2 regions of the Streptacidiphilus sp. EB103A genome follow, and region 1 is predicted to be linked to the other one. Evidence: riboswitches for the same ligand, from Rfam matches in the RefSeq annotation. Region 1 holds a riboswitch; the other holds the start of a gene.
The links. Region 1 has a riboswitch for cyclic di-AMP ahead of ABH941_RS10585 (transglycosylase family protein). Riboswitches for the same ligand answer to the same signal wherever they lie in the genome.
Positions count from the first base shown of each region.

Region 2: another riboswitch for cyclic di-AMP. It lies ahead of ABH941_RS26375 (C40 family peptidase); the one in region 1 lies ahead of ABH941_RS10585 (transglycosylase family protein).

Region 1 covers NZ_JBGCAQ010000005.1:301,685-308,276, forward strand. Annotated here, with positions in the region: gene ABH941_RS10575 (ATP-binding protein) at 1-1,097, opposite strand, end outside; gene ABH941_RS10580 (FAD-dependent oxidoreductase) at 1,106-2,791, opposite strand; cyclic di-AMP (ydaO/yuaA leader) riboswitch at 3,076-3,236, shown strand; gene ABH941_RS10585 (transglycosylase family protein) at 3,243-4,424, shown strand; gene mug (G/U mismatch-specific DNA glycosylase) at 4,461-5,048, opposite strand; gene ABH941_RS10595 (transcriptional regulator) at 5,145-6,592, shown strand, end outside.
Region 2 covers NZ_JBGCAQ010000016.1:176,348-182,939, forward strand. Annotated here, with positions in the region: gene ABH941_RS26350 (glycoside hydrolase family 2 TIM barrel-domain containing protein) at 1-266, shown strand, start outside; gene ABH941_RS26355 (hypothetical protein) at 425-553, shown strand; gene ABH941_RS26360 (GNAT family N-acetyltransferase) at 600-1,031, opposite strand; gene ABH941_RS26365 (aminotransferase class I/II-fold pyridoxal phosphate-dependent enzyme) at 1,169-2,440, shown strand; gene ABH941_RS26370 (DUF1275 family protein) at 2,464-3,126, opposite strand; gene ABH941_RS26375 (C40 family peptidase) at 3,194-3,622, opposite strand; cyclic di-AMP (ydaO/yuaA leader) riboswitch at 3,688-3,847, opposite strand; gene ABH941_RS26380 (hypothetical protein) at 4,351-4,575, shown strand; gene ABH941_RS26385 (LLM class flavin-dependent oxidoreductase) at 4,743-5,963, shown strand.

The DNA.
Region 1 (6,592 bases):
TCCGCCGCGAAGGCCGGGACCCGGGGCAGCGAGCGGTCGTAGTCGCGTACCACGGTGACGCCGGGCCCGAGCTTGCCGCCCAGGATGACCAGGGTGCTGTCCAGCAGCTCGTGCAGGTCGACCTGCTGGTAGGGGGCGCGGTCCAGCTGGGAGTACTGCCGAGCTGCCCCCACCAGGGAGGAGATCCGCGAGGACGCCGTCTCGATCTCGGACAGCAGCAGTTCTGTCTCCACGCCGTGGACCAGCCAGCGCAGCGCCCCCGGCAGGCCCTCGGGGCCGACCGCCGCGTCGACCTGCTCCAGCCAGTCCGCGTCCAGTCCGGCCTGGACCAGCACCGGGGCCAGCTCCCAGCCCTCGGCCACATCGTGGTCGTCCAGCCAGTCCGTCAGGGCGTCCTCACGGTCGGACGCCTCCAGCGGCCCCAGCACCGGCTGTCCGGCGACGGCACGCACCGCGTCGTCCTGCAGCCGCACCAGTTCGTCCAGCGCCGCGCCCTTGCCGGGGCTCCCCGCCAGCTCGCCCAGCGCGCCGCGCATCTGCGCGACCCGCTCCCGCAGCGCCGCGGTGGCACGTACCGCCGCCGCGGCGGGGTTGTTCAACTCATGGGTCAGCCCGGCCGACAGCGTGCCCAGGGCGAGCAGCCGCTCGCGCTGGCCGACCGCCTGCTGGAGCGTCCGGGTGCCGAAGAACAGCCCCTCCAGCAGATGCTCGGCCATGGGGAACCAGTCGTGCATCAGCCCGGCGAAATCGTGGGCCGACAGCACGAAGAACCGCGTGGGCACGACCACCCTCATCGAGTTCACATACACCTGCGGCACCCGCTCGCCCAGATAGGCCTGGAAGGCGCCCGAATAGACCCCGGGGCTGGAGGACCGGTTGACCTCGATGTCGTCGGGGCCGACCCGGCGCGAGAGCACCACGGTGCCCTCGACCATGACGTAGAAGCGGGTCGCCGGCTCGCCCTCGGCGTACACCGGGCCGGGCTCGTAGCACTCCACCCGGCCCACCCGGCAGAGCCACGCCAGTTGATCGGGTGTCAGCTTCTCGAACAGGAACAGCGAGCGCAGCTCCTCCGGAGAACAGATCACACCGCTCACCTCGCCCGTCACAGCTTGTCCAGGTAGCGGTGGACGAACATGACCGCCATCGCGCCCTCGCCGACCGCCGAGGCGACCCGTTTCGCGGACTCCGAGCGCACGTCACCGGCCGCGAACACCCCTGGCACGCTGGTCTCCAGATGGTGCGGCGGACGGTCCAGCGGCCAGCCGCCGGAGCGCTGCCCGGCCTCGCCCAGATCCGGACCGGCCAGGACGAAGCCGTGGTCGTCGCGCACCACCACCCCGTCGAGCCACTGGGTCATCGGCACCGCGCCGATGAAGACGAACAGCCACTGCGCGTCGACCTCCTCGGTGCGGCCGGTCGCGGTGTCGAGCAGGGTCAGCCGCTCCAGATGGTCCTCGCCGTGCGCGGCGACGACCTCGGTCCCGGTGCGGACGGTGATCACCGGGTCGGCCTCGACCTGCTGGATCAGGTAGTGCGACATGGAGGCGGTCAGCGACTCGCCGCGGACCAGCATGGTGACCGACTTGGCGCCCCTGGACAGGAAGACCGCGGCCTGCCCGGCGGAGTTGGCGCCGCCGACGATGTAGACGTCCTGGCCGGCGCAGCCCACCGTCTCGGTCAGCGCGGAGCCGTAGAAGATGCCGCGGCCGGTCAGCTCCTCCATGCCGGGGGCGGTCAGCTGCCGGTAGGCGACGCCGGTGGCCAGGATGACGGTGTGCGCGGAGATGGCGCTGCCGTCCGCGAAGCGGACCGTCCGGGCCGAGCCGCAGATCTCGAAGCCGGTCACCTCACGGGCGGTCAGGATCTCAGCGCCGAACTTGGTGGCCTGGCGGCGGGCCCGGTCCGCGAGCTGCGAGCCGGAGACCCCGTCCGGGAAGCCGAGGTAGTTCTCGATCCTGGAGCTCTGCCCGGCCTGGCCGCCGGTGGCGGTGCGCTCGATCAGGACGGTGCGCAGGCCCTCGGAGGCCCCGTACACGGCCGCGCCCAGACCGGCCGGGCCGCCGCCGATGACGATGAGGTCGTAGAAGTCGGCGGCGGGGGTCGTGGAGAGGCCGACCCGCTGGGCCAGCTCCTCGTTGCTGGGCTCGACGAGGGCGTCGCCGTCGGTGGTGATCACCACGGGCAGCCGCTCCCCGTCCTCGCCGGCGGCCGCCAGCAGCTGCCGGCCCTCGGCCTCGGTGACCGGGTACCAGCGGTAGGGGACCTGGTTGCGGGCCAGGAACTCGCGGACCTCGGAGGAGCGGGCCGACCACCGGTGCCCGACCACCTTGGTCTCGTCCACCTGGTGCGGGTCGTCGGCCAGCCAGGCCTTCAGCAGGCTGTCCAGGACCGGGTAGAGCTTCTCCTCGGGCGGGTCCCACGGTTTGAGCAGGTAGTGGTCCAGGTCCACCACATTGATGGCGTCGATGGCGGCGCCGGTGTCCGCGTAGGCGGTCAGCAGCACCCGGCGGGCCTGGGGGTAGATGTCCATGGCCGCTTCCAGGAACTCGATGCCGTTCATCTCCGGCATCCGGTGGTCGGCCAGCAGCACCGCGACCAGCTCGCCGCGCAGCTTCATCTCCCGCAGCGCCTCCAGCGCCGAGGGGCCCGACTCGGCCCTGACGATACGATGGCCCTCGCCGTAGCGGCGCCGCAGGTCCCTGGCGACAGCCCGGGACACCGCCGGGTCGTCGTCCACGGTCACGATCACCGGTCGCTTGGTGCTCTCCGGTCCGGTCGTCGTCGGCATCGCCGCTCCGCCCTGTCGTCGGATCTGCCCTGTCGTCGGGTCTGCCCGGCCCAGAGGTCGTGAGAGGGCCGGGTTCCTACGCTATCCGCTCGGGCGCGTCCGATCCTCCGGACGTGTGACTGGGTGCGGCGAACCGGGTCGGGAACCTGTGAATCATGGAACGGCGGCGTGACGGATCCCACAGTCTGTTGTGGTTTCAATCAAGGTCTGTCTACCTTTCTGGCGTTCGCACTTAAGCGGAACCGACATCTCCGGAACGCCGAGTCCTGCCGCCGGAGAAGTTGCGACACCAGCTACCGCACCACGGCAGGAGCGGGGGAACCAGGTAAGCCGCCACGTCGACCTTGGTCGTCGACGTGGCTTGGGGTGAAGTCGTGCTGCGCACGACCGGGCAACTCCAGCCCGAATCCGACAGCTCACCTCGTAGGCGTGGGAGAGGAAACGCTGCTTCATGCTGTCCGTCCACGGGCGTCACCGCGCTCCGAAGCCCCGACGCACCACCGCCCAGCGCCTCATCGCCTCGGCCGGACTGGCCGGCGTCGGCCTCACCGTCCCGCTCGTCACCGCCGGCAGTGCCTCCGCCGCCAGCGTCTCCACCTGGGACGCCGTGGCGCAGTGCGAGAGCACCGGCAACTGGAGCATCAACACCGGCAACGGCTACTACGGTGGCCTGCAGTTCTCGGCGTCCACCTGGGCCGCCTACGGCGGCACCCAGTACGCCGCCACCGCCGACCAGGCCACCAAGGACCAGCAGATCGCGGTCGCGGAGAAGGTCCTGGCCTCGCAGGGCCCGTCCGCCTGGCCGGTCTGCGGGCCGCAGGCCGGTCTCACCCAGGGCGGCGCGGCCGCCTCGGTGAACACCTCGTCCTCCGCCGGCTCCTCTTCGAGCTCCTCCTCGACCTCCTCCAGCAGCTCGTCCTCGGACACGTCCAGCTCCTCGGACTCGTCCTCCTCCTCGGACACGTCCTCCTCGTCCACCGCGAGCAGCGGCAGCTACACCGTGGCCGCGGGCGACTGGCTGTCGACGATCGCGACCAAGGAGCACGTCTCCGGCGGCTGGCAGCGCCTCTACGCGCTGAACCGCTCCGTGCTCACCTCGGGCCCCAACGTGATCTACCCGGGCCAGAAGCTGACCCTGGGCAGCGCCTCGGGCTCGACCTCCTCCAGCAGCAGCTCGGACTCGACGGCCACCGACGCCTCGGCCACCACGTCCAGCAGCGGCTCCAGCTCCAGTACCACCACCGCGAGCAGCACCTCGACCAGCTCCAGCAGCGGCATGGCCGCGGCCGCCGCCTTCGCGCTGTCGAAGGTCGGCGAGTCCTACGTCTACGGCGGCACCAGCGACGCGGGCTGGGACTGCTCCGGCCTGGTCCAGGCCGCCCTGGCCAAGGCCGGCATCTCCGCTCCGCGCACCAGCGAGGAGCAGGCCACCGCCAGCACCCGGGTCTCCCTGGACTCGCTCCAGGTCGGCGACCTGCTGTTCTGGTCCAGCGACGGCACCGCGTCCGGCGCCTACCACGTGGCGATGTACGTCGGCAACGGCGAGTACGTCGAGGCCGCCAACCCGAGCTCCGGCGTGAAGACGGACACCATCAGCAACTGGGCCCCCGCCTTCGCGGGCCGCATCAGCTGACCTGTTGACCAGCTGACGCGACATCATCTCCACCCGTCAGGGGCGCGGCCGGTCCGGCCGCGCCCCTGAGGGAGTTCCGTCCAGGCTGAGCCGCAGCTCGCGGAAGCGCTCGGCGATGGCGTCCAGGGTGTAGTGGGCGTTGAGGCCGCTGGGATTGGGCAGGACCCACACCGCCGTCCCGCCGAGGGCGGAGGACTGCGGGCCGACCGCGGCTCGGGGCGCGTCGAACGCCACCCGGTAGGCGCCGATGCCCAGCACGGCTAGCGCCTGCGGGCGCAGCCGCTCCACCCGTTCGCGTAGCGCCACCCCGCCCTCCCGGTACTCCTCGGCGGTCAGCTCGTCGGCCTTGGCGGTGGTCCGGGCGACGACATTGGTGATGCCCAGGCCGAAACCCAGCAGTTCCTGCTGCTCCTCCGGCTGCAGCCGGCGCGGGGTGAACCCGCTGAGGTGCAGCGCGGGCCAGAAGCGGTTGCCGGGGCGCGCGAAGTGGTGGCCGGTGGCCCCGGACCACAGCCCGGGGTTGATACCGCAGAACAGCACCCGCAGTCCGGGAGCGATCACATCGGGGATGGTCAGGTCGGGGGCGGCGGCGAGCTGCTCTGCTGTGGGCTTCACGAACGACAGTCTGCCCGCTGCGACCGGCGGTCCGTTGAACGGCCCCTCCGCTGCGTTAGCATCCAGGGACGCCGCCAGGCCGTCGTTCGAAGGAGAGCCCGCACCATGCCCGACCAGCCGGACCCGCTGTTCGCGGGCGTCGACGCGCTGCTGGCCGCGGTGCAGTCGGGCCAGGTCCTGCCGGTCCCGGAAGAGCGGGTGCGGCTGCGGCGGGCCGCCGGGCTCACCGAGGCGGCGGTCGCCCAGGCACTGAGAACCCGGCCGGCCTCGGTGCAGGCATGGGAGGAGGGCCGCAGCGAGCCGTCGGGTGCCAAGCGGGAGGCGTACCGCCGCCTGCTGGAGGGCCTCGCGCAGCGCTTCCCCGGCGAGGCCGAGGGTGAGGCTGCGGCTGAGAAGGTGCCCGCGCCCGTTCCCGTCCCGGCGCCGCCCGCGCGGTCCGAGTCGCGCGGCTCCCGCCCCGCCCCGGTGCCGCTCTCCGACGAGCAGGCCGAGCGCCGCTTCGCCAACGGCCCGCTCCTGGTCCTGGACGGCGACGGGACCGCCTACGGCATCGGCGGCCTGGTCCTGGACTGCCCGGCCCGTACTCTTCCCGCGCTGGTGGACTGGACTCTGACGCAGGCTCAGATCGGCTCGCCCCGACTGCACCGCTCCGGCCGGGACGGCGACCCCCTGGTCGTCCTCACCGCAGCGGCCGCCGAATCCCTCGGGCTGCCGCTGGAACTCGCGGACCGGCGCGGCCTGCGGCTCCCCGACAACCACCCCGTCATCAAGCAACTGACCAAGGCCAAGTGGCAGTTGACGAAGCGTGGGTTCGGCCCCTGGGCCCGGATCTACCGCCCGGCCGAGGGCGGCCGGCGCCACTGCGTCCAACTCGCGGTACTGCCCTGGGAGGCACTGGACACCCGCGCCTGGAACGACGCCGCGACCCTGCCGCCGCCCGAACTCGCCCAGGTGCTGGGCGAGTACGCGACCCGGGTGATCACGCCGCGCGGCTCCACCGCTGTCTCCGGCTTGGAGCTGATGTCCGCGCTGCGCCCGCCCACCCGTGCGGTGCGCGGCGAGGACGGCGTCTGGCAGTCCGGCCCGGTCCCCGGCTCGCTCGCGGTCGCGGTCGACCCGGCCCCGCCGGAGGCCCCCGACGAGCACCCGGTCGCGGTCGGCCGGGCCGAGGGCGAGGTACTCGACGAGGAGGCCTACGAGTGGATCCGTGATCCGGAACTGCTCACCGACGCCGAGTGCGAGCTGCCCTGGGCGGTGGGTGTGGACGTCAACATGGCCTTCGCTGCCGCCGCGAACCGGCTCAACGTCGGCCTGGGCGCCCCGGTCCACGTCCATCAGCCCGCATTCGACAAGACGTTGCCCGGGTCCTGGTTCGTCGACCTCTCCCACGTCTCCTTCGACCCGCGGCTGCCCAACCCCTTCACGCCGGACGGCGAGCAGCCGCAGGGCCCGGCCTGGTACGCCACCCCGACCGTTGCCTACGCAGTCGAACTCGGGTACAGCGTAAGGCCGTTGGAGGGCTGGCTGCGCCCGGAGCACGGCCCCTACCTGGA
Region 2 (6,592 bases), on a different contig from region 1:
CGACCTTCCTGGACGCCTCGGGGGCGGGGCTGCGGGTCGAGGGGGAGCCGTTCTTCGACTTCACCGCCCGGCCGTGGACCCCCGAGGACCTCGACGCCGCCCGGCACACCGCTGATCTGCGGCCGCGCGACCAGGTCTTCCTCACCCTGGACCAGACGCACCAGGGCATCGGCAGCGCTTCCTGCGGCCCGGGCGCGCTTCCGCAGCACCGGCTCACCGCCGGGGTCACCGCGTTCTCCCTGCTCTTCTCGGAGGTTCGGAGCTAAGGCCGTCCTGACGCCACGTCGGCGAACGGGGCGCCCCCGTCGCCGACCGCCACCTCAGTCCACAACCCCCAAGGGACCGAACCCACACCACCCGCGCAAGCGCCGCGAATAGCCTCGAAACCGGAAGCCAGAACGCATCAGCTGACGGGAGCCCCACCATGATCCTCATCAACGCAGCGTCGAAGCGCCCCGGCGAGGCCCCGCTCCGCCGCCTCACTCCGGGCAGCGGCACCATCGTCGTCCCGCGCGCCGCGGGCACCCGAATCACGGGCAAGCAGAGCGGGTGACCCCGCGCTGCGGGTATGCGGAGCGCCGTCGCCCGCGCCGCCCCGCTCACTGCTCGCCGAGCGCCATCCACTTCTCCGGCGCGGCCAGCGGGGCGAAGCCGACCTTGGCGTACACGGCGTGCGCGTCCGCGGTGGCCAGCATGATCCGGCGCAGGCCGTAGGCGGCCAGCTCGTCGCGGACGGCGCCGACCAGTGCGGTGCCCAGGCCCTTGCCACGGACCTCGCGGGCCATGTAGACGTCGCAGAGCCAGGCGAAGGTGGAGCGGTCGGTGACGATGCGGGCGTAGCCGACCTGGGCGTCCGAGGCGAGGTCGTAGACGCCGAAGTTGAGCGAGTTCGCGATGGCGGTGTCCTGCTTCTCGCGGGCGCGGCCGAGAGCCCAGTAGGCGTCCTGCGACAGCCAGCGATGGATCAGGCCGGGGTCCAGCCTTTCGGGGTCGGTGGAGATCTCGTAGCCGTCGGGCAGGTCGTTGGTCATGCCGGCAATCCAAGCAAAGGGGCTGGTGGCGGAGCCAGTGGTTTTGGACGGGACGCCCTGCGGTTCGGCCGCGTCCGCTGCTTTGTATGCTCGGCAGGTGTCACCCGCGCGCGTGCGGGCCCTGCGAGAGGAAAACGATGACCACCGAGTTGAGCTCCACCACCCTGGATGATCTCCTCGACCGTGCTCGCAAGGACTACGAGGCGCTGGCGGGCCGTGGGCTGTCGCTGGACCTCACCCGGGGCAAGCCGGCGCCGGCGCAGCTCGACCTCTCCGACGACCTGCTGAGTCTGCCCGGCGGCCGGCACACCTCCGCCGACGGCACCGATGTGCGCAACTACGGCGGGCTGCAGGGGCTGGCCGAGCTCCGGGAGATCTTCGCCGAGGTGCTGCAGGTGCCGGTGGCGCAGCTGCTCGCGGCGGGGAACTCCAGCCTTGAGCTGATGCACGACTGCCTGGTGCACGCGCTGCTCAGCAAGGTGCCCGGGGCCGAGTCGCGCTGGGTGGACCAGGAGCCGATCACCTTCCTCTGCCCGGTCCCCGGCTACGACCGGCACTTCGCGCTCTGCGAGCGCTTCGGCATCGACATGGTCCCGGTGCCGATGACGGAGTCCGGGCCGGACATGGACGTGGTGGAGGCGCTGGTCGCCGGGAACGCGTCGGTCAAGGGCATCTGGTGCGTCCCGAAGTACAGCAACCCGGACGGGACCTGCTACAGCGACGAGACCGTGGCCCGGCTGGCCGCGATGGAGACCGCCGCCCCCGACTTCCGGGTCTTCTGGGACAACGCCTACGCCGCCCACCACCTCACCGACGAGCTGGTGGAGATCGCCGACCTGCTCGCGGCCTGCGAGGCCGCGGGCAACCCGGACCGGGTGTTCGTGTTCGGCTCGACCTCCAAGATCACGGTGGCCGGCGCGGGCGTGGCCTTCTTCGGCTCCTCGGCCGCCAATGTGCAGTGGCTGCTGGGCAACAACGCCAAGCGGTCCATCGGGCCCGACAAGGTCAACCAGCTGCGGCATGTGATGTTCCTGCGCGACGCGGACGGTGTGCGGGCCCACATGGAGCGTCAGCGGGCCCTGCTGCAGCCGAAGTTCGAGGCGGTGCAGCGCATCCTGGAGGCCGAGCTGGGCAGCACCGGCCTGGCTGCGTGGACGACCCCCAAGGGCGGTTACTTCGTCAGTCTTGAGGTCGCCGAGGGGTGCGCGAAGGAGGTCGTCCGCCGCGCCGCCGGAGCCGGAATCGTGCTCACCCCGGCCGGCGCCACCCACCCGTACGGCGACGACCCGCGCGACGCGGTGATCCGGATCGCGCCCAGCTACCCGACCCTGGAGGAGCTGGAGCAGGCGATCCTCGGCCTGACCGCCTGCGTGCGGGTGGTCGGGTACGAGCAGCAGTTGGCGGTGTAGCGGGCCCCGGACCCGGGGCGGCCTCAGCGCGGGGCCCCGCGCTGCCGCGGATGGGCCCGGGGCAGCGCCAGCGCGGAGAGCGCCGCGGCGACCGTGCCGGCGGCGGCCGGGCAGCACCAGTCGACCAGCGAGGTGGCGGCGGCGCCGACGACCACCGCCGCCAGGCGGACGGCCGGCCAGCGGTCCTGGCGGAGCAACTCGCGCCGCCCGGCCCGGCCCAGCAGGCCGGTGTAGGTGCCGGTGAAGTAGGTCGTGGGCACCTCCCAGGTCTGCGCCTGCAGGCCCATGGCCAGGGCCACCGCGACGATCAGCACCAGCTGGGCCGGCAGTGACCGGCCGGACCCCAGCGCCCAGGCCGCCGCGGTGGCAGCGAGCAGCCCGGTCCCGACCGCCAGCAGGGCGCGCACCGGCACCCGGGGCCGGGCCCGGCCCGCCGCCGCGGCGCCGAACCCGTACCCGGCCAGCGACGCCAGGGCTCTGGGCACGACCCGGTGGTCACCGGACCCGACCGAGGCTCCGACCAGGACCAGGTTCCCGGTCATCACCCCGGCGAAGATCTTGCCCAGGCAGAGGAACGCGAAGGCGTCGGCGGCCCCGGAGGCGGCGGAGAGCACCAGGTGCACCGGCTCGTCCTGGGTGGTGGGCTGGGCGGGCTGGGCAGAAGGCATGGCGGCGGTGGAACTCATGGGGCCATTGTTTCCCGAGGGGCCGTCCGGTGGTGGCCGCCGGGCCGGGGCGGCCTGTCGCACCGGCTCAGAGGCGCCCGTACCAGACGGCGTCGGTCCAGATGTGTTCCAGCCGGACGTCGGCACCGGGGTGGGGCGCGTGCCAGACCTGGTTGTTCCCGGCGTAGATCGCCACGTGGTAGACGCGCCGGCCGTCGTGGAAGAAGACCAGGTCGCCGGGGAGCCGGTCGCTGCTCGGGATGTGGGTGGTGTTGTCGTACTGGGCCTGGGCGGTGCGCGGCAGTTGGGCGCCGGCCTGGTGGTAGGCGAAGAGGGTCAGGCCCGAGCAGTCGAAGCTGTCGGGGCCGGCCGCCCCGTAGCGGTAGGGGGCGCCCTGTTTGGAGGCGGCCACGGTCAGGGCCTTGGCCTGCAGTGTGGTTGCTTCTGCGGTCGGCGGTGCCAGGCCGGCGGTGGCGAGCACCGACAGGGTCACGACGGTGACGACGCCGGCTCGGATGCGCCCTGGATGAGGGCGCGCTGCGGTTTTCGAGGTTGTCGAGGACTTCGAGGACTCGGTCACGCGGGTTCCTCCGGAACCGCCTACGGAAGGTGTCCTGTCGGGTTCGGGCTCCGAAAGCTGCCCGGCCACCGCAGTGGCTGCACCCCAAGGGACGGTCCTGTTCAGGCCGTCCCGCCGTACTCGGGTCTCCCGCTCTCGCCGATGGGTGGGTGCGGAACTGACGTCCGACCGGCGGCGAGACTGAGCGTCCGGGCGGACCGCCCCGCCACGGCGGCGGGGACTTGTTCGGTCAGCCGTCAGTATTGCGACGTTGGGATCCGGTCTTCTCGGTGGACGGACGGGCCGGCGCGAGCGGCGGTGCGAAGTAGCACGGCTGGCGGTGACTCTGGGTGATCGTGATGGCGGTGCTGCGGACTTCATGCAGCCCGGCAGGAAAAATATTCTTTGCCCATTTCGGTATCAGGCTGTGAGCAGCCAGAACGCGGACGGTTCGGGTCGCGGTGCCACTCGATTGCCGGATGTCCCGGCCACACCTGTTCGAGTGAAGTCGAGTTCCGGGGGCGGGCGTTCGGCGATGGGGGCCTGGGCGAGGGTTGCGCCGTCCGCGCGGCCCGGGTCGTCGGCCCGAAAGAGTGCGACTGGCCCGGCGTGTCGCGACGTGAACAGGACGATTCTGTGACCGTTTCATGATGTTACGTCAGTGAATCAGGGGGAATCAGCGGCCCATGACAATGAGTGACCAAGAAGCTGAACTGGCGCTCCAGCGCCTCGTCGCACAGGCGGGCTTCTGGTCGGCCGCCGAGCCCGGCGTGGAGCCGGCCATGGACGACGAGCAGCCTCTGGAGACGCTGCTGCGATGGTGGGGCCGGCTGCGCTTCCCCGATCCGGAGTTCCCCGAGATTCCGCCGCAGGGCCGGTCCGAGCGGGGCGGGGTCTGGCCGCGCGGGTAGGTCGGGGGTGGGTCGGGGCAACGGATCGGCGCTGGATGCCTTGTGGCTGATGGCCGGGGTGTGATAGCTATGCCAGAAGGAAACTGACGGACCGTCAGATGGAGTTGCCGGCCCGGACCGTCCGACGCCTTTCCCGCCGCAGGATCTGACCGCCCAGGAGGCCCCTGATGGAGTTCGGCATCTTCCTGAATGGATTCGTGCCCGGCCCGGCCGCGCACGACCGCCCTTCCGAGCACCTCGCTCTCAAGCGGGAGTTGGACCTGGCCGTCAAGGCGGACAAGCACAACTGGAAGTACGTCTGGTTCGGCGAGCACCACACCCTCACCGAGTACAGCCACATGTCGGCCCCCGAGGTGGCGATGGGCTACGTCGCCGCGAAGACCGAGCAGATCCACCTGGGCACCGGCATCAACAGCCTCTCGCCGCGCAAGGAGCATCCCGTCCGCTACGCCGAGCGCGCGGCGATGCTGGACCACATCACCGAGGGCCGCTTCGAGTGGGGCACCGGACGCGGCGCGGGCAGCCATGAGGTGGCCACCTTCGGGATCATGGACACCGAGTCGACCCGGGCCGAGTGGGACGAGGTCTCCCGCGAGGTCGTCAGGATGTGGGAGCAGTACGACTACTCCTTCCAGGGCGAGCACTTCACCGTGCCCACCCCGCACAACATCCTGCCCAAGCCCTACGGCCACTCGCACCCGCCGATCTGGATGGCCTGCGGGAACCCCGGCTCCTTCGCCAAGGCCGGATCGCTGGGCATCGGCGGCATCGCCTTCAACTTCGAGCCGATCTACAACCTCAAGGGCCGGATCGAGGCCTACAAGGAGGCCGCGGAGAACCCGGTCGAGATCCTCGGCGACTACCAGAACAACAACGTGATGATGACCAACGGCGTGATCTGCCTGAGCGACCGCCGACGGGCCCGGGAGATAGCCCTGTCGGCGGGCCTGGGCTACCTGGTGACACTGGTCAACCTGTACCACGACACCATGCCCAAGTCGCTGGACGGCATCACCTGGCCGGACGCGCCGATCCACCTCGGCGCGCTGGGCGGTGAGGAGTTCCTGGACGAGCTGATCGCGGGCGGCTACCTGCTCTGCGGGACCCCCGACGAGGTGTGCGAGCAGGTGGCCGCGTACCAGCAGGTCGGCTGCGACCAGCTGGTGTTCGGCGTCACGGGTGGGCTGTCGCACGAGGAGAGCCTGGAGATGATCGAGCTCTTCGGCGAGCAGGTCATCCCGAACTTCGACAGCGCCCCGGAACACTCCACCGCGGTCTACCGCCGCGGCGCCGCCGGCCCCAAATACCCGCCCTACAACAACCCGGTCGACCCGTCCCTGCGGCACACCGTGCTTCCTCCGGCGGCGATCATCCAGCTGCCTGAGTGAGCGAGCGGGTGAGCTGCTGACAGCTGCGGCTCGGCCCTGGCGGGGTGGGGGAGGCGGGGCGTTTCCGCTGGTCGGCGGCAGCTGTAGGTGGCTTACATGGCGCCACCGTTGCCGCCCGCCCCCGCCCGTGGCTTGTTGCTGTTGCTCGCTCCGCTCGCGGGCCAACAGCAGCGGGGGAGCCGGGTCGGGGCCGGGCGCCGTTGCCGGGCTGGGGTCGTGGGTGGGGTGTGCAGAAACGGTTCTGTGGCAGGGCTTCGGGCGAACCGGGGTCACTTTTGGGACACCGGGGCACTTTTGGTACGCCTAGACCGGGGCAAATGGGGCATTGCTGCATGATCAAGTGACACCTTGTCCCGAAAGTGACCCCGGTTCCCCTTTGGGTCGGGCTTTTCGGGTCACTGGCCATGCTTTTGGGTCACTCCCCCGACGCCCAATCCGGACATTGCGGGCAGAAGGCGTCGGATGAGTGACCCGAATGTATAGGGAGTGACCCCAAACCAGCCAACCCCACGGAAGGAACGTTTCTGCACGCCCCACCTCCAACCGGCCCGCCGCCCGGCAACGGCGGGCCGCCCGAACCCTCCCGCTCCTGTCGCCGCGAGCGAAGCGAGCAACAGCAACAAGCCACG